Latilactobacillus sakei subsp. sakei DSM 20017 = JCM 1157: one gene and its partner. Each later gene encodes a partner of the first gene's protein in a complex. Links are inferred from orthologs where the notes say so. Each region holds a gene or a part of one and is shown on either strand. Other genes may lie near its edges. The genes, in order: pcrA and uvrB.

Region 1 (10,774 bases):
CCTTGACGGTTTAAATCGACGTATGAATAGCCGTCTGAACCATGCGTATTCTTACCAGCATCTTCTTCGACGTGCAATTCAGCAATCCCGATTTGTTTTTTGTGACCATCAATCTCGACTTCAATATAACCGTCTTTACCAAGGGGTTGTTCGTATTGTGTGATTTGATAAGCCTTTGGATTATCTGGGTAGAAATAATTTTTCCGGTCAAAATGTGTATCACGGGCAATATCAGCATGTAGTGCTGTTGCGACCATCATCCCAAGCGTGTAAGCACCCTTGTTCAAAGTTGGCAATGTCCCAGGATAACCCCAGTCGATAACATTCGTGTTGGTATTAGGTTCTGCACCATAATTAACAGGAGATGGACTGTACATTTTTGAGTTGGTTTTTAATTCAATATGCACTTCAAGTCCGATTGTTGTTTCGAAATTCATTAGGCTTGTCCTCCTTTAAAGCTTGGTACGTTTTTGTTAAATTCTGTGGCTTGTTCAAAGGCGTAACCGGCACGATAAACTGATTCTTCGTCGAAGGCTTTCCCGATGATTTGTAAACCAACTGGCATCCCATCAACAAGACCAGCAGGTACTGACATTGCTGGTAAGCCAGCCATGTTAGCAGGAATCGTTAAGATATCATTCATGTACATTGTGACAGGATCCGTGCCCTTGTCACCTAACTTGAAGGCAGTTGTTGGTGTTGTAGGACCCACAACTAAATCGTAATCTTCGAAGACCTTTTCGAAATCTTGAATAATCAAGGTCCGCATTTGACCCGCTTTTTTGAAGTAAGCATCATAGAAACCTGATGATAAAGCAAATGTGCCAAGCATAATCCGGCGTTTCACTTCATCGCCAAAGCCTTCAGAACGTGATTTAACGTAAACATCTTCAAGCGTCTTAGCTTCAGGTGAACGGTAGCCGTAACGAATCCCGTCAAAACGTGACAAGTTAGATGAGGCTTCACTTGAAGCAATGATGTAGTAAGTTTGAACCGCATATTGAGAATGTGGCAAGCTAACTTCTTCAACCGTTGCACCCAATGACTTGAAAGTTTCGATAGCTGTTTCGATTTGGGCCTTAACAGTTGGTTCAACACCTTCTGCCATATATTCTTTGGCAACGGCAATCTTCATGCCCTTGATGTCGCCGTTTAAAGCAGCCCGGAAATCAGGTACGTCATAATCAGCACTGGTACTGTCTTTTTCATCATGACCACTGATGGCTTGTAAAACAGTTGCGTTATCAGCAACAGTTCGACTGAAGACACCGACTTGATCAAGACTTGAAGCAAAAGCAATCGCACCCCAACGTGACACACGGCCATAAGTTGGTTTGATACCGACAATCCCGTTAAAAGCAGCGGGTTGGCGAATTGAACCACCAGTATCTGTCCCTAAAGCAGCGACCACTTCACCCGCGGCAACAGCTGCTGCAGAACCACCTGAAGAACCGCCAGGCACTTTATCAAGGTCCCAAGGGTTTTTAGTCTTCTTAAAGGCAGATGTTTCTGTTGAAGAACCCATGGCAAATTCATCTAAGTTGGTTTTACCAATCATGATGGCCTTTTTAGCCTTTAATTTTTCAACAACAGTCGCATCAAAAACGGGTTTGAAGTTAGCAAGCATCTTGCTAGCAGCTGTCGTTGTGACACCGTCTGTCAATAAGTTATCTTTAATCCCAATTGGCATCCCTGCTAATAAGTTATCAGCATCGATTGGTTGCGCATCGATTTTGGCAGCTGCTTCTTGAGCGCCTTTTTCATCGATGGTTAAGAAAGCATCAACTTGTTGTTCTTTGGTTTTAATCGTTTCTAATGTATCCGTTACTAATTGACTAGCCGTTAAGTCACCAGCAACTAGTTTGTCATGAACACTTTGTAAATCTTCGTTTAAATAATCCACGGTTAGGCTTCCTCCTTGTCCATGATGGCAGGGACTTTCAATAAGCCGTCTGCTGAATCTGGTGCATTCTTCATTAAGATTTCACGATCTGTCCCTGGTTGGGCAACATCTTCGCGAACAATGTTCTTGAGGCCATTTACATGAGTCGTTACGGGAACACCTGTGGTATCCACTTCGTTTAATTCATCAGTCATTTTCATGATGTCGGCAAGTTGTTCAGTGAATTGTTCTAATTGTTCATCACTGAAAGCTAATTTGGAAAGTTCTGCGACATGCTGAACTTGTTTTTTATCAATCATGAGTAAACCCCTTTTCTAATTCAGTCACTATTTATCCATTCTGATTAATTTTACCATATATTGCCCTAGATGAAAGTGACATCACCCGGAATTTGGTCGTTTTCTATAACTTATTCATGTAATCGTTACCATTAGTTGCTATCTCAAACTTTTTACCCTAATTAGTTTTATCATTACTGGTAACAATATATCTTATACAACTCATTAGGACTCGATATGATTCATAACAATGAATGGTAGACAACCATACGTTCAAACTTATATAATTGACTAGACAAATACGTTAGAAGAAATAATCATTTAACCATTATTACAAGGAGGAACTTATTATGACCATTACATCATTTACTCGTTTTTTAGCCGTTGCTAGCCTTAGCCTATTCGCTGGACTAACAATTCAACATCAATCCGTTTCAGCTGCTACTTCTACTGTCGGTGTTACTTTCTCAGGCATCACCCCAGAAATGCAAGCAAAAGCTGCAGAAGAACGGGCGGCTGAAGAAGAGGTGAATGATGCTTGGCTAGATATGGACTTTACCGACGATTCTCCTGTTGAAGTTGAAGAAACTGTCAACGGTCAAACACAGCACTATTGGGAATATGCTGATGGCACAACAAGCCAAACAGCACCTGCCGAAACAGCTGATACTGAAGACGTTGCAACAACAAACACCAGAAGCAGCAACTACTACTACTAAACAAACAGCAACACCTGTTAAAAAAGCACAACCTAAAAAAGAAAAGTTCAAACCAATGCCAAGTGTTGCAACGATTAAGCAACTCACATTTGACTGGGCTTCAGCACAAGTGATGCAACCCCTAGAAAAAATGATCGCACATGCTATCAAAGGCCTATAATTAAAAAAAGCTCCCGTCAATCAACTGATTGCCGGGAGCTTTTTGAATCTCTTATTTAATAACTACCGAAAACGTGTGTGGTAAAGCCTTTGCTGCCTGATACACGCCCAACATAGGCTTGCATCCCTTCCGCAGATGTAATTGAGATATCAAGCGGAATGTTACGCGGTAAATACTTATCCGCGGCCGTCGCAATATACTGTGTAAAACTCATAATTTCCGTTTCACTGTAGAATTGCGTATTAACCGTGATATTCATGCCTGCTAAGACGCCTTCTTCATAATGCGTCTGAGCGGTCACACCACTTAAGTTCGGGAAGAACGTTTCAACTTGTGTTTTAAAACTGTTAAAAGCTGTCGCGTCGTCTTGATTAATTGCTTTTTCATCATTTACAACTGGTAGCACTTGATTTTCTTGATTCAATTCGTGCCATGAATCAATCGTTGTGCTGCCTTTTTTGCTGACCCCATAAGCGAAGAATGTGCCACCAACTAAACTATCCTTAGGGGCTTGTTTATAAAGTCCAATGACAATTGTCGTATCGCTGAGGCCCTTCTTTTGACGCATTCGGCTTAAAACCTTATTAGCCATTTGTTTGCCTTGTTGGGTCATCATTGCTTTTGAAATCTTCGTTTCAAACGTTGCACCGTATTGTTCCTTGGTATAATAATCAACTTGATTCATCCCTAGGCCAATACTCATGCCCTTCATACTGCCATCTTCGCCTAAATAATCTTGTTCCAATATCTGTTGAAGGTAAATTGGATTCCGTTTATTTGGATCTTTTTGACCATTATCCTCGGGGTTTAAGCCCTCTGTATTCGTTTTTGATTTACGTGCTAACCATTTTTGCGCTTGAGCGGTCTTTAAACTTTGCCCTTCTTGGAAAACATATTTTGAAGTTGGAAATTGTTCTTTGGATAGTTTAAGAAGCCCACTCTCAAGACTCTTAACATCAAAAGAGGTATTACTCTGTTGCGTTGTTAATCCTCGAGTCTGACTAGTTTTATACTGACCATTATCAATTACGCCTTCATACATACTATCGGTCACTTTACCCGTTGTTTGTAATTTTTTAGTCGCTTTACTACTTGAACTCGATGAAGTGCCTGGAAGACTTGTGCAACCTGCTAACAATAAAAGAGTTGCTGCTGCAACGACCCATATTTTATACTTTGCCACTGAGAATGGTGCCTCCTTAATTCCGATTAAAGCGCGTTAAATAAATTAAACGCGCGCTCTTGGTTATTATACCGAACTTTACCTACTGCGCCAAATAATTATCTAAATCAGCTTCATTAATAATGGGGATGGCCAATGACTGTGCTTTTTCAAGTTTGCTACCAGCATCTTGACCCGCAATTAACGCATCCGTCTTCTTAGAAACAGAACCTGTGACCTTCGCGCCGTTATCTTCAAGCAATTGCTTCAATTCACCACGTGTATACTGCTCTAATTTACCCGTTAAAACAACCGTCTTACCGTTAAAATAGCTGTCACTAGTTGCTGCTTGGGCTTTAGTAACACCGGTATAAGTTAAATTAACGCCAACTGCTTCTAATTCTGCCATCAAGGTTTGGACTTGGCTATCCGCAAAATAAGTCACCAGGCTGTCGGCAATAATCGTGCCAATCGTATCAACCGTAATGATGGTTTCTTGATCACTCGCCATCAAGGCTGCTAAGTTTTGGAAATGTTCAGCCAATAAACGGGCAGCTTTAGCACCCACATGGCGAATCCCTAACCCAAATAATAACCTTTCTAGCGAATTCTGACGACTAGCATCGATGGCATTTAATAAATTATTAATAGATTTTTCTTTAAATTTATCCAATTGGGCTAAATCATCCGCCGTTAAACGGTATAAATCGGCCACATCGTGGATTAACTCTTTTTCTAAGAGTTGTGTAATGATTCGAGGCCCTAAACCATCGATATTCATCGCGTTCCGGGAAGCAAAATGGGTGAGTTGTTCCTTCATTTGAGCCGGACACATTGGATTAATGCAGCGTAATGCGACTTCTTCATCCAGATGCACTAAATCGTGACCACACGATGGACAAGTTGTTGGTATGCCGTACGCTTGGCTATCGCTAGGGCGTTTGGCTAAAACAACTTGCGAAATTTCAGGGATAATATCCCCTGCTTTATGCAGAAGTACTGTATCAAGCAAGCGGACATCTTTATCGCGTAACATATCCGCATTGTGTAGCGATGCCCGCGCAACGGTCGTCCCCGCTAGTTGAACCGGATCCATCACCGCGGTTGGTGTCACAACTCCCGTTCGGCCAACAGTCCATTCGATTTCACGAATAACAGTCTCTGCTTCTTCAGGTGGAAATTTATAGGCAATTTCCCAACGGGGCACTTTGACTGTATTACCTAATTGACGTTGGAGCGCGAGGTCGTTTACTTTTAACACAACCCCATCGATGCCGTACGCCAAATCGTTCCGTGTTCCTTGGTATTGTTCGATAAATGCCTGTACTTCAGCCATATTTTGACAAACAACAGACGTTGGATTCACGTTAAAGCCTAATTCCGCTAAAACATGGAGGGCCTCACTTTGCGTTGTCGCCTGCACATCATCAAACGTGACAATCGTATAGATAAAGGCACTCAATTGACGCGCAGCTGCCACCTTAGCATCCAATTGGCGTAAACTACCAGCCGCCGCGTTCCGTGGATTAGCAAACGGTTCTTGGCCTTCTGCTTCCCGTTTTTGATTCAAATCTGCAAAAGCCGCTTTGGGCATGTAACATTCACCGCGGACCTCAATTGAAACGGGACGCGTTAGTTTTTGCGGAATCGCCTTGATTGTCTTTAAATTCTGAGTAATATCTTCACCAATTGTCCCGTTACCACGCGTGGCCCCCCGGACAAAGCGGCCTTTTTCATAAATTAAATCAATCGCTAAGCCATCGATTTTTAACTCGACATTATACTCGATTTCCGTTGCCGTATTTTTTCGTAACCGTTGGTCAAACGCTGCCAACTCGGCTTCAGAAAAGACATCCCCCATCGATAACATGGGAATCTCATGCGTGACCTTTGTAAAACCTGGTAAGACTTGGCCACCGACTTTTTGAGTTGGTGAATCATTGGTCACAATCACCGGAAAAGCGGCTTCGAGCTGCTCTAAATCACGATACAACTCATCGTACACATGATCTTCCACTAAGGGCGCATCCTGTGTATAGTACGCCTGACTGTAGTCGGCTAATTGATCGCGCAATTGTTGCGCAAGTGAAGCCGCCTCACTCTGGGTATAATCTTCAACTGGTTTGGCTAAACCCATATTGGACACTCCTTTGTTGGATTGAAACGTGCTCTGTTAGGCATATTTCTGTGCTTAACAAAATTTGCCAAATCGTCGATTACATCGTCAATTCGTCAAATCCAGTTAATGCTCAAAATATAGGCGCCTACCGTCGCACTCTGATTTTGAAACGTGCTTTTTGTTGTAACAACTTCCGCTTAATCTAAAATATCCCTTAATCTTAAAACCTTGATTAAGTGCTATTTTGTATTAATGCTCAGTTGCTAAACACAACAAAAAGCCACTCTGATTTTAAACGTGTTTTTGACACAATTTCTTCCGTCTAGCCACGTCTGTCAAATAATCGATTGCATCGATTATTTGACAGACTGAGCTATACTCAGAAACTACCCGTGTAAAAAGACACTCTGATTTTAAACGTGCTCCAGCAGCGTACTCTTCCGGTTATTTGCGGTATTACACTAATCCTCAGAGTATAATCGCCTGCTTGCGCACTTTATTCTACTTTTTCTATTGGTGCAAAGCTTGCTAGTAGTCTCTTGACACCTTGTTCCTTGAAGGCGATGTCTAGTTCTTGGTCGCCGCCTGTGCCGTTGACCTTGACGACTGTGCCAATGCCCCACTTCTTATGTTGGACTTTTTGGCCCGCTTGCCAACTACCACTCTTATCGCCACCGGTTGTATCGGCAATTTTATGACTAGTGGTTGTTTTAGGCCCGTTATACGTCGTAGCGGTTGCTCTGGCGTAGCTATTCGACTTGCCAAATGGTAGCTTACGTTCTGGAATACTGCCGGCATTGCCGCTCGCGTAATCCAATAATTTATCATCAATTTCACCAACAAATCGTGAAGCTTGGTTACTTTGTTGACGACCATACAACATCCGTGAATAAGCATTCGTTAAATAAAGCTTACTTTCAGCACGGGTAATTCCAACATACGCCAAACGCCGTTCTTCTTCTAACTCGTCTTCTTCCAATAACGCCCGTGATAGTGGGAAAATACCTTCTTCCATCCCCATTAAAAAGACTACTGGGAACTCAAGGCCTTTAGCCGCATGCAAGGTCATCATCGTGACTTCACTAGCTTCTTCTTCAACAGAATCCAAATCAGAAACCAATGATAATTCCGCTAAGAAGTCCACAAATAAATCACTGTCTTCTTCTTCGGGTTCATAATGCTCATCAAATTGTTTCGTTACAGATAGTAATTCTTCAATATTTTCTAAACGGGTTTGTGATTCTAGTGTATTTTCAACTTCAAGTGCCTTCTTGTAGCCGGTCTTGTCCAATAATTGTTCGGTCAAGTCCGTCACGTTTAAGAATTCACGCATCTTCGCTAAATCACCAATGACGTTCCCAAAGTCGATTAAAGTATTGCGACTTCTAGCGGGAATCGTTGATAATTCAGCATTTTGTGCCGCTTCCAATAATGACCATTGGTGATCATCGGCAAACTGCCCTAATTTTTCAAGCGTGCCAGGGCCAATCCCCCGTTTAGGGCTGTTGACGATCCGTTCAAAACTCATTGAATCGGCCGCATTAACGACTAAACGTAAATAAGCGAGGATATCCTTAATTTCTTTCCGGTCGTAGAATTTGTGTCCGCCGACCATTTTATAAGGCATGTTAGCTTTAACAAACGCTTCTTCAATTGTCCGAGATTGCGCATTAGTCCGATATAACACTGCAAAGTCGCCGTATTTACGGTTATTTTTTTGCATTTCTTCTTGGATCTTCGTGATGACAAATAAAGATTCGTCGCGTTCACTCTGGCCTCGATAATACGTAATCGGTTGGCCTTCTTCATTTTGGGTCCACAATTCCTTTGGTTTCCGGAAAGTATTGCGGTTAATGACCCCATTAGCGGCTTCCAAAATGGTCTTGGTTGACCGGTAATTTTGTTCCAACATCACTGATTTAGCGTCTGGATAATCATGTTCAAAGTTCATGATATTGCTGATATCAGCACCCCGCCAACCGTAAATACTTTGATCGGCATCCCCAACAACACAGAGATTTTGATACTTCTCAGCTAACATATTCACCAATGTGTATTGCGCTTCATTAGTATCTTGATATTCGTCAACGTGAATGTATTGGAATTTTTCTTGATAATGTGCCAAAGTTTCCTTATTTTCTCTAAATAAGCGAATTGTTTGCATGATTAAATCATCAAAATCAAGTGCTTGGTTTTGATGGAGTCGTTTTTGGTATTCTGTATAGCATTTGGCCGCCATCTTTTCAAATGGCCCATTCGCTAAACCTTGATAGTCCGCTGGTGTTTGAAGCGCATTTTTTGCTTTACTGATTGTCCCTAAAATTGCTTTGGGTTCATATTTTTTAGTATCGATATTTAAGTCCCGACAAACATGGCGCATCAACGTCAATTGTTCAGAAGGATCCGCAATCGTGAAGGCCCGGTTATAGCCGATTTGTTCAATTTCACGTCGTAAAATCCGCACACAAAGGGCATGGAAGGTTGAAACCCAAACATCTTGAGCACCTTCGCCTAGTAAGTTGCCCACCCGTTCACGCATTTCGCGCGCTGCTTTATTGGTAAAAGTGATGGCTAAAATGCGCCATGGCAATACATGTTTTTCTTCAATTAAATACGCAACACGGTGCGTTAACACCCGCGTTTTACCACTGCCGGCACCCGCCATAATTAACAGTGGCCCTTCAGTTGTTAGAACCGCCTCAGCTTGTTCGGGATTCATTCCTTTTAAGAGCTCTTGTTCAGACAAATATAGTCATCCTTCCGTAATTGCAATTAGTCTTTATTATAACAAACTAGATAGGTAGAAAAAAGCGAACACGCCTTAGTAACCGGATTACAATTCTGGTCAATCTTATGCCTTGACCTGGGACGCGTTTCATAAATTATACTCACATTAATCCAAGAAAGGTGGCATTCATTATGATTAAATATATTTTTTCTGACTTAGATGGCACATTGTTAAACCAGGCGGGACAACTTTCCGAAAAAGATATCGCAACGGTCAAAACAAGCCCGCTACCAATCTCATTAGTTTCAGCCCGTTCGCCGCAAGAAATGCAGGCGACGGTTGAGCAACTCGCACTGACAACCCCACAAGTTGCTTTTAATGGCGGCCTCATCTACAAACCTACCGATTTATTCCCCATGGTCTTAGCCGAATATCCACTCGTAACAACAACTGTCGCACAACTAGTCGCTGCATTACAAACCGAATTTAGCGACATTAGTTTAAGTGCTTATGATTTACAGCATTGGTACACACAAAAAATTGATGCCGGAATTGAAACTGAGGCCCAACTCACCGGGCTCTTACCAACCATCATTAATTTTGACGACCAGTTGAAAAATCCATTCATTAAAATTTTTAAGGTGATGCTGATGGTGCCAGAAGATGAACAACGCACAGCCGTTCTACAATTCATTGACCAACTTCACTTACCTGGCCTTTCCGTCCAACAATCAGGTACAATGTACGTAGAAATCACCAGTCAACAAGCCACTAAAGCACAGGCCTTAATGACTATTCTCAAAAATGCCGGCTTGACGCCCGCCGACTGTGCTGCTTTTGGTGCAGGTCAAAACGACTTATCGATGTTAAGCATCGTCGGGCACCCAATTGTGATGGGCAATGCAAGTGATCAAATTCAAGCTGCCGGTCAATTTATTACTAAAACCAATCATCATAGTGGCTTTAGCTACGGGATTAAAAAATACATTACAAAAGTTAATCAAAAAGTAGGTTAAAATCATGCCAACCATTCGTGATATTGCTAGAAAAAGCGGCTATTCGGTTTCGACCGTCTCCCGCGTTTTAAATCAACAAAAATACGTGTCTGACGCTGCCAAAGAAGCGATTGAAGCGGTCATCAAGCAACTGGATTACGTCCCCAATAGTTTGGCGCGTGATTTAAGCTTTGGCCAAAATAAAAATATTGGGGTCGTCCTACCACACAATGACCATCCCTATTTCAATCAACTCTTAAATGGGATCATGGACGCCGCTTTTTCGAGTGGCTATCACATTGTGTTACTGCCTTCTGAGTACAACCGAACCGTTGAGCGCGATTACCTCGAGCAGTTGAAGCGGAAGAATTTTACGGCGTTGATTTTTACCTCGCACGAACTGCCGCTTGCAGTTTTAGAAGACTATACACGCTACGGTCAGATTGTTTGCTGTGAAAATCCGGGGCAGCACCATATTTCAGCGGTGTATTCCAACCGTGAACCGGCCTATTTAGCCGCATTTAACTACCTTAAATCGCTTGAGGTTCAACAAATCGGGCTACTCTTGAGCCGCAATTTAGCCAAAAGCCCCACTTGGGTGGCTGTCACGGGCGCTTATCAACAGATTTTTCACCAAAAGCCGGATCAGCAATTGATGATTGGTGGCATGCGCTCTTTTGAAGATGGCTACCGCGCCGCCGAACAACTGA
Region 2 (10,741 bases), 970 kb from region 1 along the record:
TAGAATCGGTCGGTAATTACCGTGGTGCTGTGATTGCACTGGAAGAAATTCCAAGTGTTAATTACCAGACACATCCGGAATTACAGTATTTTTTAGCAACGGCGTATGCTTTTTTAGGGCAGATGCAAGAGAGCTATCAATTAGCGAAAGCCTATTTACAAAGTGATGACTCAGATTTTGAAGCTGAGGCAACCGAACTATTACAAGAATTGAAACAAATTAAAGGTTAATTAGCATTACGGAAAGTTCGCCGACTGGTCAAACAGTTTGGTGGACTTTTTTTTAATAACGGGTAAGATACACTCTATTAGAAGTAACTTGATAAAAGTAAGGAGATTATGCGAAATGGCTAAAAGTTATGATGTAATTGTAATTGGTGCTGGCCCCGGTGGGATGACGGCGGCGCTTTATGCATCACGTTCGAACCTATCTGTTTTAATGTTGGACCGAGGAATTTATGGTGGTCAAATGAACAATACAGCAGAGCTCGAAAACTATCCTGGCTTTAAGTCAATTTTGGGCCCAGAATTGGGCGAAAAGATGTATGCGAGTGCCACACAATTTGGTGCTGAATACGGTTATGGGACAGTTAATAGCATCGAAGACAAAGGTGAGTTTAAGTTAGTCCATACCGATGAAGGCGACTTCCAAGCACGGGCCGTGATTATTGCAACAGGTTCTGAACATAAGAAAATCGGGATTCCTGGCGAAGATGAATACGGTGGTCGTGGTGTCTCATACTGTGCCGTCTGTGATGGTGCGTTCTTCAAGAACAAGGAAGTCGTTGTCATCGGTGGCGGTGATTCAGCGATTGAAGAAGGCCTTTATTTAACACAATTAGCTAGCAAAGTAACCGTTATTCACCGCCGTGATCAACTACGTGCGCAAAAGATTTTACAAGATCGCGCATTTGCTAACGATAAGATGGCTTTTGTCTGGAATGCACAGGTTAAAACGATTGAAGGCGACGATAAAAAAGTAGCTGCTGTCACTTATGTTGATAAGGAAAGTGGCGAAACTAAAGAAGTCCCAGCAAGTGGTGTCTTCATTTACGTCGGTATTGATCCAATGACAAGTGCTTTCAAAGACCTAGGTATTTTAACGGAAGCCGGTTGGGTTAAAACAGACGACCACATGGCAACTAGTGTCCCCGGGATTTTTGCAATCGGTGATGTTCGTGAAAAGGACTTACGTCAAATCACAACAGCAGTCGGTGACGGCGGCATAGCCGGCCAAGAAGTCTTCAAATATATTCAAAGTATTTAAAGAACGTTTAAATGAGCTATACCAATGAAAGCGCCGGTCCATAAAAAATGGATCGGTGCTTTTTTTAAGTTTCATAACACTTGATGCCCTAGGGAAAGCGTTTGATATATGCTATAATTATAGTGAGATTTTATAACAAATGTGGGGGTTACAAAATGAGCTGGCAAGATAATTATGCAATTTGGAATAATCAAACAAAAATGGATTTACCTTTAAGAGAAGCTTTAGACAACATGGCAAACGATGAAGAAGCGCTTGAAAAAGCCTTCAGCGTGCCAATGGAATTCGGGACAGCTGGTATGCGTGGTCTCTTAGGCCCTGGGATTAACTGCATGAATATTTATACAGTTCGTCAAGCAACAGAAGGCCTTGCCCAATTCATGGAAACTTTACCAGAAGCAACTAAAAAACGTGGGGTTGCGATTAGTTTTGATTCACGTTACCAATCAGAAACTTTTGCACACGAAGCAGCACGCGTTTTAGGCCAACATCAAATTCCAACATTCGTTTTTGATGCTTTGCGCCCAACACCTGAATTATCATTTACGGTCCGTCACCTACATACTTATGCAGGAATCATGATTACCGCTAGCCACAATCCTAAGCAATACAACGGCTACAAGATTTACGGCGAAGATGGCGCTCAAATGCCACCTAAGGAATCTGATATGATTACAAGCTATATCCGTCAGGTATCAGACCTATTTGCAATTGAAGTTGCTGACGAAATGGCCTTACGCGAAGCCGGCATCATGGCTTTAATTGGTGAAAATGTTGATCAAGCTTATTTAGCAGAAGTTAAAAAAGTAACGATCAACCAAGAATTGGTGGATACTGTTGGTAAAACAATGTCATTAATTTACACACCACTTCATGGTACTGGGAAAGTCCTTGGTGAACGTGCTTTACGTCAAGCAGGCTTCGAACAATTCACAATGGTGGCCGAACAAGCCGTTGCTGATCCAGAATTTGCAACAACACCATTCCCTAACCCAGAATTCCCGCAAACTTTTGATATGGCTATCGAACTTGGAAAAGCGCAAAAAGCAGACCTTTTAATTGCGACTGATCCAGATGCCGATCGTCTTGGGGCCGCTGTACGCCAACCAGATGGTAGCTATCAATTAATGACAGGGAACCAAATCGCATCTGTTTTACTTCGCTATATTTTACAAGCAAGTAAAGATGCAGGAACATTACCAGCAAACGCCGCTGCAGTTAAATCAATCGTTTCAACGGAATTGGCAACTAAGATTGCTGCTAGTTACAATGTTAAAATGATCGATGTCTTAACGGGCTTCAAGTTTATCGCAGAGCAAATCCAACATTTTGAAGATACTAATGAAAATACCTTCATGTTTGGTTTTGAAGAAAGTTACGGCTACTTGGTTAAACCATTCGTCCGTGATAAGGATGCCATTCAAACGCTGGTTCTATTAGCTGAAGTGGCAGCTTACTACAAATCAAACGGTAAGACGTTGTACGACGGTATTCAAGAACTATACGCTGAATATGGCTACTATGCTGAACAAACGACAGCGATTGATTTTGAAGGCGTCAACGGCCCACAACAAATGGCTGACTTAATGGTTAAGTGTCGTGAAGAAAGTCCTGTTGATTTTGCCGGCGTCAAAGTCGCTTCAGCAGAAGACTTCCAAACACAAACGCAAACATTTGCTGATGGTCACACTGAACCAATCAATTTACCAACATCAAACGTTTTGAAATATCACTTAGAAGATGGCACATGGATCGCAATTCGTCCAAGTGGCACAGAACCTAAGGTTAAATTCTACGTTGGGACTTGTGCTGACGATGAAGCAACGGCTGATTTGAAATTAGCTAACTTTGAAAAAGCAATTCAAGACCTTGTTAAATAACAAAATCCTCATAAAAAGGGTTACTATTTTACATTGACGCAAAATTTATCTATAATAAGTGCAACAAATAGGCGGACTATATCGTTAGTCGGTCTATTTTTGTAAGAATGGAGGCTTTTTTCGAATGGGTATGCATCAGTATTTGCAAGGGTTAAATAATTTGGAGACACTAAACCGGGCACCAGGATTATTTAAGTATCAGGAACATTCCGTCGCAGCGCATTCATTTAAAGTTTGCGAGATTGCGCAGTTACTAGGCGATATCGAAGAAGAAAATGGCCAACCAATCAATTGGCAAGTCTTATACGAACGGGCGTTGAACCATGATTATACGGAGCGTTTTATTGGGGACATCAAAACACCCGTTAAATATGCGACGCACGAGTTACGGACGATGTTAGCCAATGTCGAAAGTTCTTTAACGGATAACTTCATCAATAATGAAATTCCCGGTTTTTTACAAGAACGCTATAAACGGCGCTTGAGTGAAGGTAAGGATGAAACTTTGGAAGGCCAATTATTGGCAGTTGCCGATAAGATTGATTTGCTTTATGAATCATTTGGCGAGATTGAAAAGGGGAATCCAGAGAATGCCTTTTTGGAAATTTTTGCAGAAAGCTTGAAAACGATTATGCAATATCAAAATTTGTCGAGCGCACAATATTTCATCCGAAAAATGTTGCCAGACCTATTGAGTGAGGATTTTGCCGACCGTGGCAAGCTCACACAATTGGTGCGCCAAACGTTGTCAAACTAGGCTAGTTCACTAGTGTAGCGAAAATACGTTCGGTATGTTAGAATGGTAATTGATAAAAAAGAGGGCATCTGTTCAGTGGCTTAATCACCACGCGCAGATGATCACTGACAACTTATAAATGCGTCATTTAAGAAGGTGTCTGGTACAAAACCCCGTTTTGTATCAGGCGCTTCTTTTATCGCAATAAAACGGCACTGGAGGCAATTCATGATTGATAGACAGAACGATAACCTATTTGACTTAGTCGCACCATATGAACCTGCTGGCGATCAACCTGCTGCAATTGAAACCTTAACGAAGAATTTTGAGGCAGGTGCTAAGGCGCAGGTCTTGATGGGCGCTACTGGGACCGGGAAAACTTTTACAATGTCCAACGTGATTAAGAATCTCAACAAACCAACGTTGATTATTTCGCATAATAAGACATTGGCCGGTCAACTGTACGCGGAATTTAAGCAGTTTTTCCCTAACAATGCGGTTGAATATTTCGTGAGTTATTATGATTACTACCAACCAGAAGCCTATGTGCCTTCCAGTGATACGTATATCGAAAAAGATTCGAGTATTAATGATGAAATCGATAAACTACGGCATTCAGCGACGAGTTCGTTATTAGAACGCAACGATGTGATTGTTGTGGCCTCTGTTTCTTGTATCTTTGGGTTAGGGGATCCACGTGAATACCAAAATCACGTCTTGTCACTGCGTCCAGGAATGGAAGTTGAACGTAACGACCTATTACGTCAGTTAGTTGATATTCAATTTGAACGTAACGATATAGATTTTCAACGGGGGCGCTTTAGAGTGCGCGGTGATGTGGTTGAAATTTTCCCAGCTTCTCGTGATGATCATGCGCTGCGCGTTGAATTTTTTGGTGATGAAATTGATCGGATTGTTGAAGTGGATGCCTTAACGGGTGAAGTGATTGGCGAACGGTCGCACGTTGCCATTTTCCCCGCAACGCATTTTATGACGAATGATGAAAAAATGGAAAAAGCCATTGAAAGTATTAAAGCTGAATTGGCTGAACGGCTAGCTGTTTTAAAGGGCGAGGGTAAGTTACTAGAAGCGCAACGCCTTGAACAACGAACAAACTATGACCTTGAAATGATGCAAGAAATGGGTTATTGTTCTGGGATTGAAAATTACTCACGCCATATGGAAGATCGCCAAGCCGGCGAACCGCCTTACACGTTGCTAGATTTCTTCCCAAAGGATTCAATCATGATGATTGATGAATCCCATGTTACTATGCCCCAAATTCGGGGGATGTACAACGGTGATCGTGCGCGGAAACAAATGTTGATTGACTATGGTTTCCGGTTACCAAGTGCGTTAGATAACCGCCCATTAACGTTGCCAGAATTCGAAGAGCACGTGAATGAAATTATGTATGTGTCGGCCACACCAGGGCCTTACGAAGCGGAACAAACCGATATTCAAGTGGATCAGATTATTCGACCAACCGGCCTGTTGGATCCCAATATTGAAGTCCGACCAATTATGGGCCAGATTGACGATTTAGTCGGTGAGATCAATGACCGCATCGAAAAGAATGAACGGGTCTTCATTACAACTTTAACCAAGAAGATGTCGGAAGATTTAACCGATTATCTCAAGGAACTGGGAATCAAAGTCCGGTACTTGCACAGTGATATCAAGACGTTGGAACGAACGGAAATTATCCGTGATTTACGACTGGGCAAGTTCGATGTCTTAATTGGGATTAACTTATTACGGGAAGGAATCGATGTGCCTGAAGTATCCTTAGTGGCGATTTTAGACGCAGATAAGGAAGGCTTCTTACGTAGCGAACGTTCCTTAATCCAAACCATTGGCCGGGCATCTCGTAATGAAAATGGGCAAGTCTTGTTGTACGCCGATAAGATTACGGATTCAATGCGTCACGCAATTGATGAAACTAAACGGCGACGGACAATTCAAGAAGACTACAATACAGCTCATAACATCACACCGAAAACGATTATTAAACCAATTAGAGATGCGATTTCAATGGTTCAATCAGTTGAACATCCAGAAGAAATTAAGATGACCAATGAGATTGATCTAGAGAACATGTCGAAGGCTGAAAAACTAGAAATGGTTGAACGACTATCCGAACAGATGCGCTTAGCAGCTAAGAAACTTGATTTCGAACAAGCGGCGACATTGCGGGATACCATTTTAGAATTAAAAAGTGAAATAGATTAGAGGTCAAGTATGGCAAATGATAAGATAGTAATTCACGGCGCACGCGCCCATAATTTAAAGGATATCGATGTTACGATTCCAAGAGATAAGTTAGTGGTCATCACCGGGTTATCTGGTTCTGGGAAGAGCTCTTTAGCATTTGATACGTTATATGCAGAAGGACAACGGCGCTATGTTGAGAGTTTATCAGCATACGCGCGTCAGTTCTTAGGGCAAATGGATAAGCCGGATGTTGATTCAATTGACGGGTTAAGTCCAGCGATTTCGATTGACCAAAAGACGACCTCTAAAAACCCACGTTCAACAGTTGGGACAGTCACTGAAATCAATGACTACCTCCGCTTATTGTGGGCCCGAGTTGGTCAACCCATCTGTCCAAATGATGGTACTGAAATCAGTAGCCAATCCGTAGAACAAATGGTTGATCGGGTATTGGCTTTACCAGAACGGACTAAACTCCAAATTATGTCACCGATTGTTCGTGGTAAAAAAGGGCAACACAAAAAAATCTTCGAGAAGATTCAGCGTGAAGGCTACGTTCGTGTCCAAGTGGATGGCGAAGTAATGGATGTTAGCACGGATTTAGAATTAGATAAGAATAAGAAACATGATATCAATATTGTTGTTGATCGAATCGTCGTTAAAGACGGTGTTCGGTCACGGTTATTTGATTCGTTTGAAGCAGCTTTGAGACTATCTGACGGTTATGCGACAGCTGATGTGATTGACGGCGAACAACTCTTGTTCTCTGAACATTATGCTTGTCCAATCTGTGGCTTTACGGTTGGGGCATTAGAACCACGGCTGTTCTCATTTAATGCACCATTTGGGGCTTGTCCTGAATGTGATGGCCTAGGTTTAAAACTAGAAGTTGATACGGACCTCGTTGTCCCAGATACAAGTAAAACATTGCGTGAAGGGGCGATTGCGCCTTGGAATCCAATCAGTTCGCAATATTACCCACAAATGTTAGAACAAGCTTGCACGGCCTTTAAAATCGATATGGACCGTCCTTTCAGTAAGTTGACACCTCGCCAAAAAGATATCATCTTAAACGGCTCACAAGGCAAAGAATTCCACTTCCATTATGAAAATGATTTTGGTGGCGTTCGCGATGTTGAAGTGCCTTTTGAAGGGGTCCTCAGCAATATTGACCGTCGTTATCGTGAAACGAATAGTGATTTCACACGGACGCAGATGCGGACCTATATGACGGAATTAACGTGTCAAACGTGTCACGGTAAGCGACTAAATCGTCAAGCCTTGGCAGTTAAAGTCGGTGGACAAGATATCGCCGAAGTTTCAGACAATGCAATCAAGGATGGCCTCCCATTCTTTGACAATCTTGAACTTTCTGAAAAAGATCAAGTGATTGCGAAACCCATTTTGAAAGAAGTTCATGATCGCCTGACTTTCTTGATTAACGTCGGCTTAGACTACTTAACGTTGAGTCGGTCAGCTGGGACACTTTCCGGTGGGGAAGCACAACGGATTCGTTTGGCCACACAAATTGGGTCGAACTTATCTGGCGTGCTTTATATCTTAGACGAACCTTCAATCGGGTTGCATCAACGTGATAATGACCGTTTAATCGGTTCTTTGAAGAAGATGCGCGATTTAGGGAATACTTTAATCGTGGTTGAACATGATGAAGATACGATGCGAGCAGCCGATTACCTGATCGATATTGGCCCAGGTGCTGGGGATCTTGGTGGGAAAGTGATGGCCGCTGGCACACCAACGGAAGTTGAACAGAATCCCAATTCCTTAACGGGTCGTTATTTAGCGGGGCAGGATTATATTCCGGTACCGTTAAAACGACGTCAAGGGAATGGCAAAAAAGTGCGCGTAACTGGCGCTGCCGAAAATAATTTAAAAGATTTAACGGTTGATTTTCCATTAGGTGAATTTATCGCCGTGACTGGTGTTTCTGGTTCTGGTAAATCAACATTAGTGAATACGATTTTGAAAAAGGCCCTTGCGCAAAAGATGAATCGTAATTCAGCTAAACCGGGTCAATATAAGACCATCACGGGTTATCAAAACCTTGAGAAGTTGATTAATATCGACCAAAGTCCAATTGGCCGCACACCACGGAGTAACCCAGCAACTTATACCGGTGTCTTCGACAATGTCCGAGATTTATTCGCACAAACCAATGAAGCAAAGTTACGGGGTTACAAGAAGGGCCGCTTTAGTTTTAATGTGAAGGGCGGTCGCTGTGAAGCCTGCAAGGGTGACGGGATTATCAAGATTGAAATGAATTTCTTACCGGATGTCTATGTCCCTTGTGAAATTTGTCATGGTAGTCGTTATAATTCAGAAACGTTAGAGGTGGTTTACAAAGGTAAGAACATTGCTGAAATCTTGGATATGACCGTTTCTGAAGCAACTGAATTCTTCGAAAACATTCCTAAGATTGCTCGTAAACTACAAACAATTGTCGATGTTGGTTTAGGTTATGTGACATTAGGCCAATCAGCAACAACCTTATCTGGTGGGGAAGCCCAACGGATGAAATTGGCTTCTGAATTGCAAAAACAATCAACGGGTAAGAATTTGTATATCTTAGACGAACCAACAACAGGTTTGCATACGGATGATATTAAACGATTGTTAGGGGTCTTAGAACGGTTAGTTGATGAGGGCAACACTGTTTTAGTCATTGAGCATAACCTTGACGTGATTAAAACGGCTGATCATATCATTGATTTAGGACCAGAAGGTGGCGACAAAGGTGGTACGATCGTTGCGACCGGCACACCTGAAACATTGGTGAACGTCGCAGAAAGCTACACGGGACGTTATTTGAAACCAATTTTAGAACGTGATACAGCGCGCACACTAGCGGCACAAGAATGAGTATTGGGCTGAGGTCAATGTTGATCTCAGCTTTTTTGATGGGCTTCTTTTTTATGAAAGTTATTGAGCATTGGTCCCAAAAAAAGTATGATAGATTTATTAGATAGGAAGAGGTGGTAAGATGTTTAGAAGAAATGATTGGCGATTTGATTGGTCAGAATTAATGACCGGGATTATTTTCCTAATTGGGGCGTACTTCTTGTTAAATAAGCCGAAAGCAACATTATCTGGCTTAGTCATCATTGTGGCGGTGGCTGCGATTATTCGGGGAATTGCTAAAATTAGTGTTTACGGACAATTAAGACAAGATACTGGTATTCGGGCGACCGTGATGTTGGTCAATGCTATTTTAGATATTGTCATCGGGTTATTATTCATCTTTAATATCCCAGCCGGCATTTTTACAATGAGTTATATGTTTGCAATTTGGTTCTTGCTAGATGCAATCGTCGGGTTATTAAATGTAAGTCATTTGAAGCAATTTAACATGGGCTTGTATATTCTATCGATTATCTTAAACGTTTTAGGATTGATCGTGGGCTTATTATTATTAATGAATCCAGTGGTGGCAGCTGTGACGATGACTACCTTATTAGGTTTTTACTTCGTGATTGTTGGAATCAACGCGATTGTTATCGCGATTGCGCGTCGGTTATAAAATGAAAAGTCTAGAACAACATTCAGTTGTTTTAGACTTTTTTAATGTTTATAGTCATGTTTACTTTCAATGACACACCAGGCATGCTACAATGGAATAACCGATAATTCGAGGAGTGGGGACTAATGACAGATACGTTGAATTTAGTAGTAATTACTGGGATGAGTGGTGCGGGTAAAACCGTCGCAATGCAGAGTTTTGAAGATTTAGGTTATTTCTGTGTTGATAACATGCCACCTTCATTGTTACCCAAATTTTGGGAATTAGTGAAGGAATCCGGTAAGGTAACGAAGATCGCGTTAGTGATCGATTTACGTTCACGCGCCTTTTACGATGGGATTATTGAGATGCTTTCTGGTCTTGATAATACGCAATTTGTCACAACTAAGATTTTATTCTTAGATGCTTCTGATGAAGAACTTGTTTCCCGTTACAAAGAAACGCGTCGTTCGCACCCACTTGCGCGCAATGGCCGTTTGATGGATGGGATTCACAAGGAACGTGAATTATTAACTGAAATTAGAAACCAATCTCAAATGGTGGTTAATACATCAATGTTATCACCTCGCGAATTACGGGAACAGATTTTCCGGGTCTTTAAGACCTCTGATAATCCGTCATTTCATATCGAAGTGATGTCATTTGGGTTTAAATATGGCTTGCCAATTGATGCTGATATTGTGATGGATGTGCGCTTTTTGCCTAATCCATACTATGTTGCGGAATTCAAAGCGTTAAACGGGTTGGATAAACCAGTCCGAGATTACGTTATGGAACAACCTGCAACAGAAAAATTTTATCAACAATTGACAGCACTATTGAAAAGTATCATGCCAGGTTATCTTAAAGAAGGTAAAACAAGTGTTACGATTGCAATCGGCTGTACCGGTGGACAACATCGCTCAGTTGCATTAGCACAACGTTTAGCGGATGATTTAGCCGTTGACTATCCAGTTGATGTGACGCATCGTGATATGAAGAAACGAAAGGAATCGGTGAACCGCTCATGACAGCTACTAATCGCATTATCCGGGTGATTAAAGGTCGTCGTCCCAAGGTGGTTGTGATTGGTGGTGGGACGGGACTCCCCGTTATTCTAAAAAGTTT

What was found.
Region 2: the proteins of pcrA (region 1) and uvrB are in contact, whole or in part, in a crystal structure (PDB 7EGT), measured with the Thermus thermophilus proteins. The link is inferred for Latilactobacillus sakei subsp. sakei DSM 20017 = JCM 1157 from one-to-one orthologs. Residues at the interface, in WP_096412145.1 of Thermus thermophilus: His654, Arg656, Phe657, Gln666, Asp668, Glu669, Lys680, Arg681, Leu682, Ser683, Lys685, Tyr686, Ala687; in WP_096411307.1 of Thermus thermophilus: Glu23, Leu25, Arg26, Asp27, Gly28, Glu29, Arg30, Phe31, Arg55, Glu326, Asp327, Phe328, Glu379, Ser382, Gln383, His398, Gly400, Arg401.

The regions. Positions count from the first base shown.
Region 1 is NZ_AP017929.1:905,916-916,689, reverse strand. The notes cover bases 6,450-9,389. They hold pcrA (DNA helicase PcrA), read right to left. Parts: upstream 9,061-9,389; coding sequence 6,838-9,060; downstream 6,450-6,837. Other genes in these bases: LEUCM_RS04505 (HAD family hydrolase), read left to right, coding at 9,261-9,389. In the rest of the region: Asp-tRNA(Asn)/Glu-tRNA(Gln) amidotransferase subunit GatB, read right to left, coding at 1-437; Asp-tRNA(Asn)/Glu-tRNA(Gln) amidotransferase subunit GatA, read right to left, coding at 437-1,903; Asp-tRNA(Asn)/Glu-tRNA(Gln) amidotransferase subunit GatC, read right to left, coding at 1,906-2,202; LEUCM_RS04530 (hypothetical protein), read left to right, coding at 2,532-2,900; LEUCM_RS04525 (hypothetical protein), read left to right, coding at 2,860-3,060; LEUCM_RS04520 (CamS family sex pheromone protein), read right to left, coding at 3,116-4,243; NAD-dependent DNA ligase LigA, read right to left, coding at 4,326-6,359; more of LEUCM_RS04505, read left to right, coding at 9,390-10,085. UniProt on the Escherichia coli protein: A helicase with DNA-dependent ATPase activity. Unwinds DNA duplexes with 3'-5' polarity. Translocates on single-stranded DNA with 3'-5' polarity. Initiates unwinding more efficiently from a nicked substrate than double-stranded DNA.
Region 2 is NZ_AP017929.1:1,875,551-1,886,291, reverse strand. What follows is about bases 3,706-6,612. They hold uvrB (excinuclease ABC subunit UvrB), read left to right. Parts: upstream 3,706-4,110; coding sequence 4,111-6,114; downstream 6,115-6,612. Other genes in these bases: uvrA (excinuclease ABC subunit UvrA), read left to right, coding at 6,124-6,612; LEUCM_RS09480 (YfbR-like 5'-deoxynucleotidase), read left to right, coding at 3,706-3,903. Also shown: LEUCM_RS09495 (hypothetical protein), read left to right, coding at 1-230; trxB (thioredoxin-disulfide reductase), read left to right, coding at 346-1,266; LEUCM_RS09485 (phospho-sugar mutase), read left to right, coding at 1,422-3,146; more of LEUCM_RS09480, read left to right, coding at 3,271-3,705; more of uvrA, read left to right, coding at 6,613-8,976; LEUCM_RS09465 (DUF308 domain-containing protein), read left to right, coding at 9,098-9,634; RNase adapter RapZ, read left to right, coding at 9,760-10,644; gluconeogenesis morphogenetic factor MgfK, read left to right, coding at 10,641-10,741. UniProt on the Escherichia coli protein: The UvrABC repair system catalyzes the recognition and processing of DNA lesions. A damage recognition complex composed of 2 UvrA and 2 UvrB subunits scans DNA for abnormalities.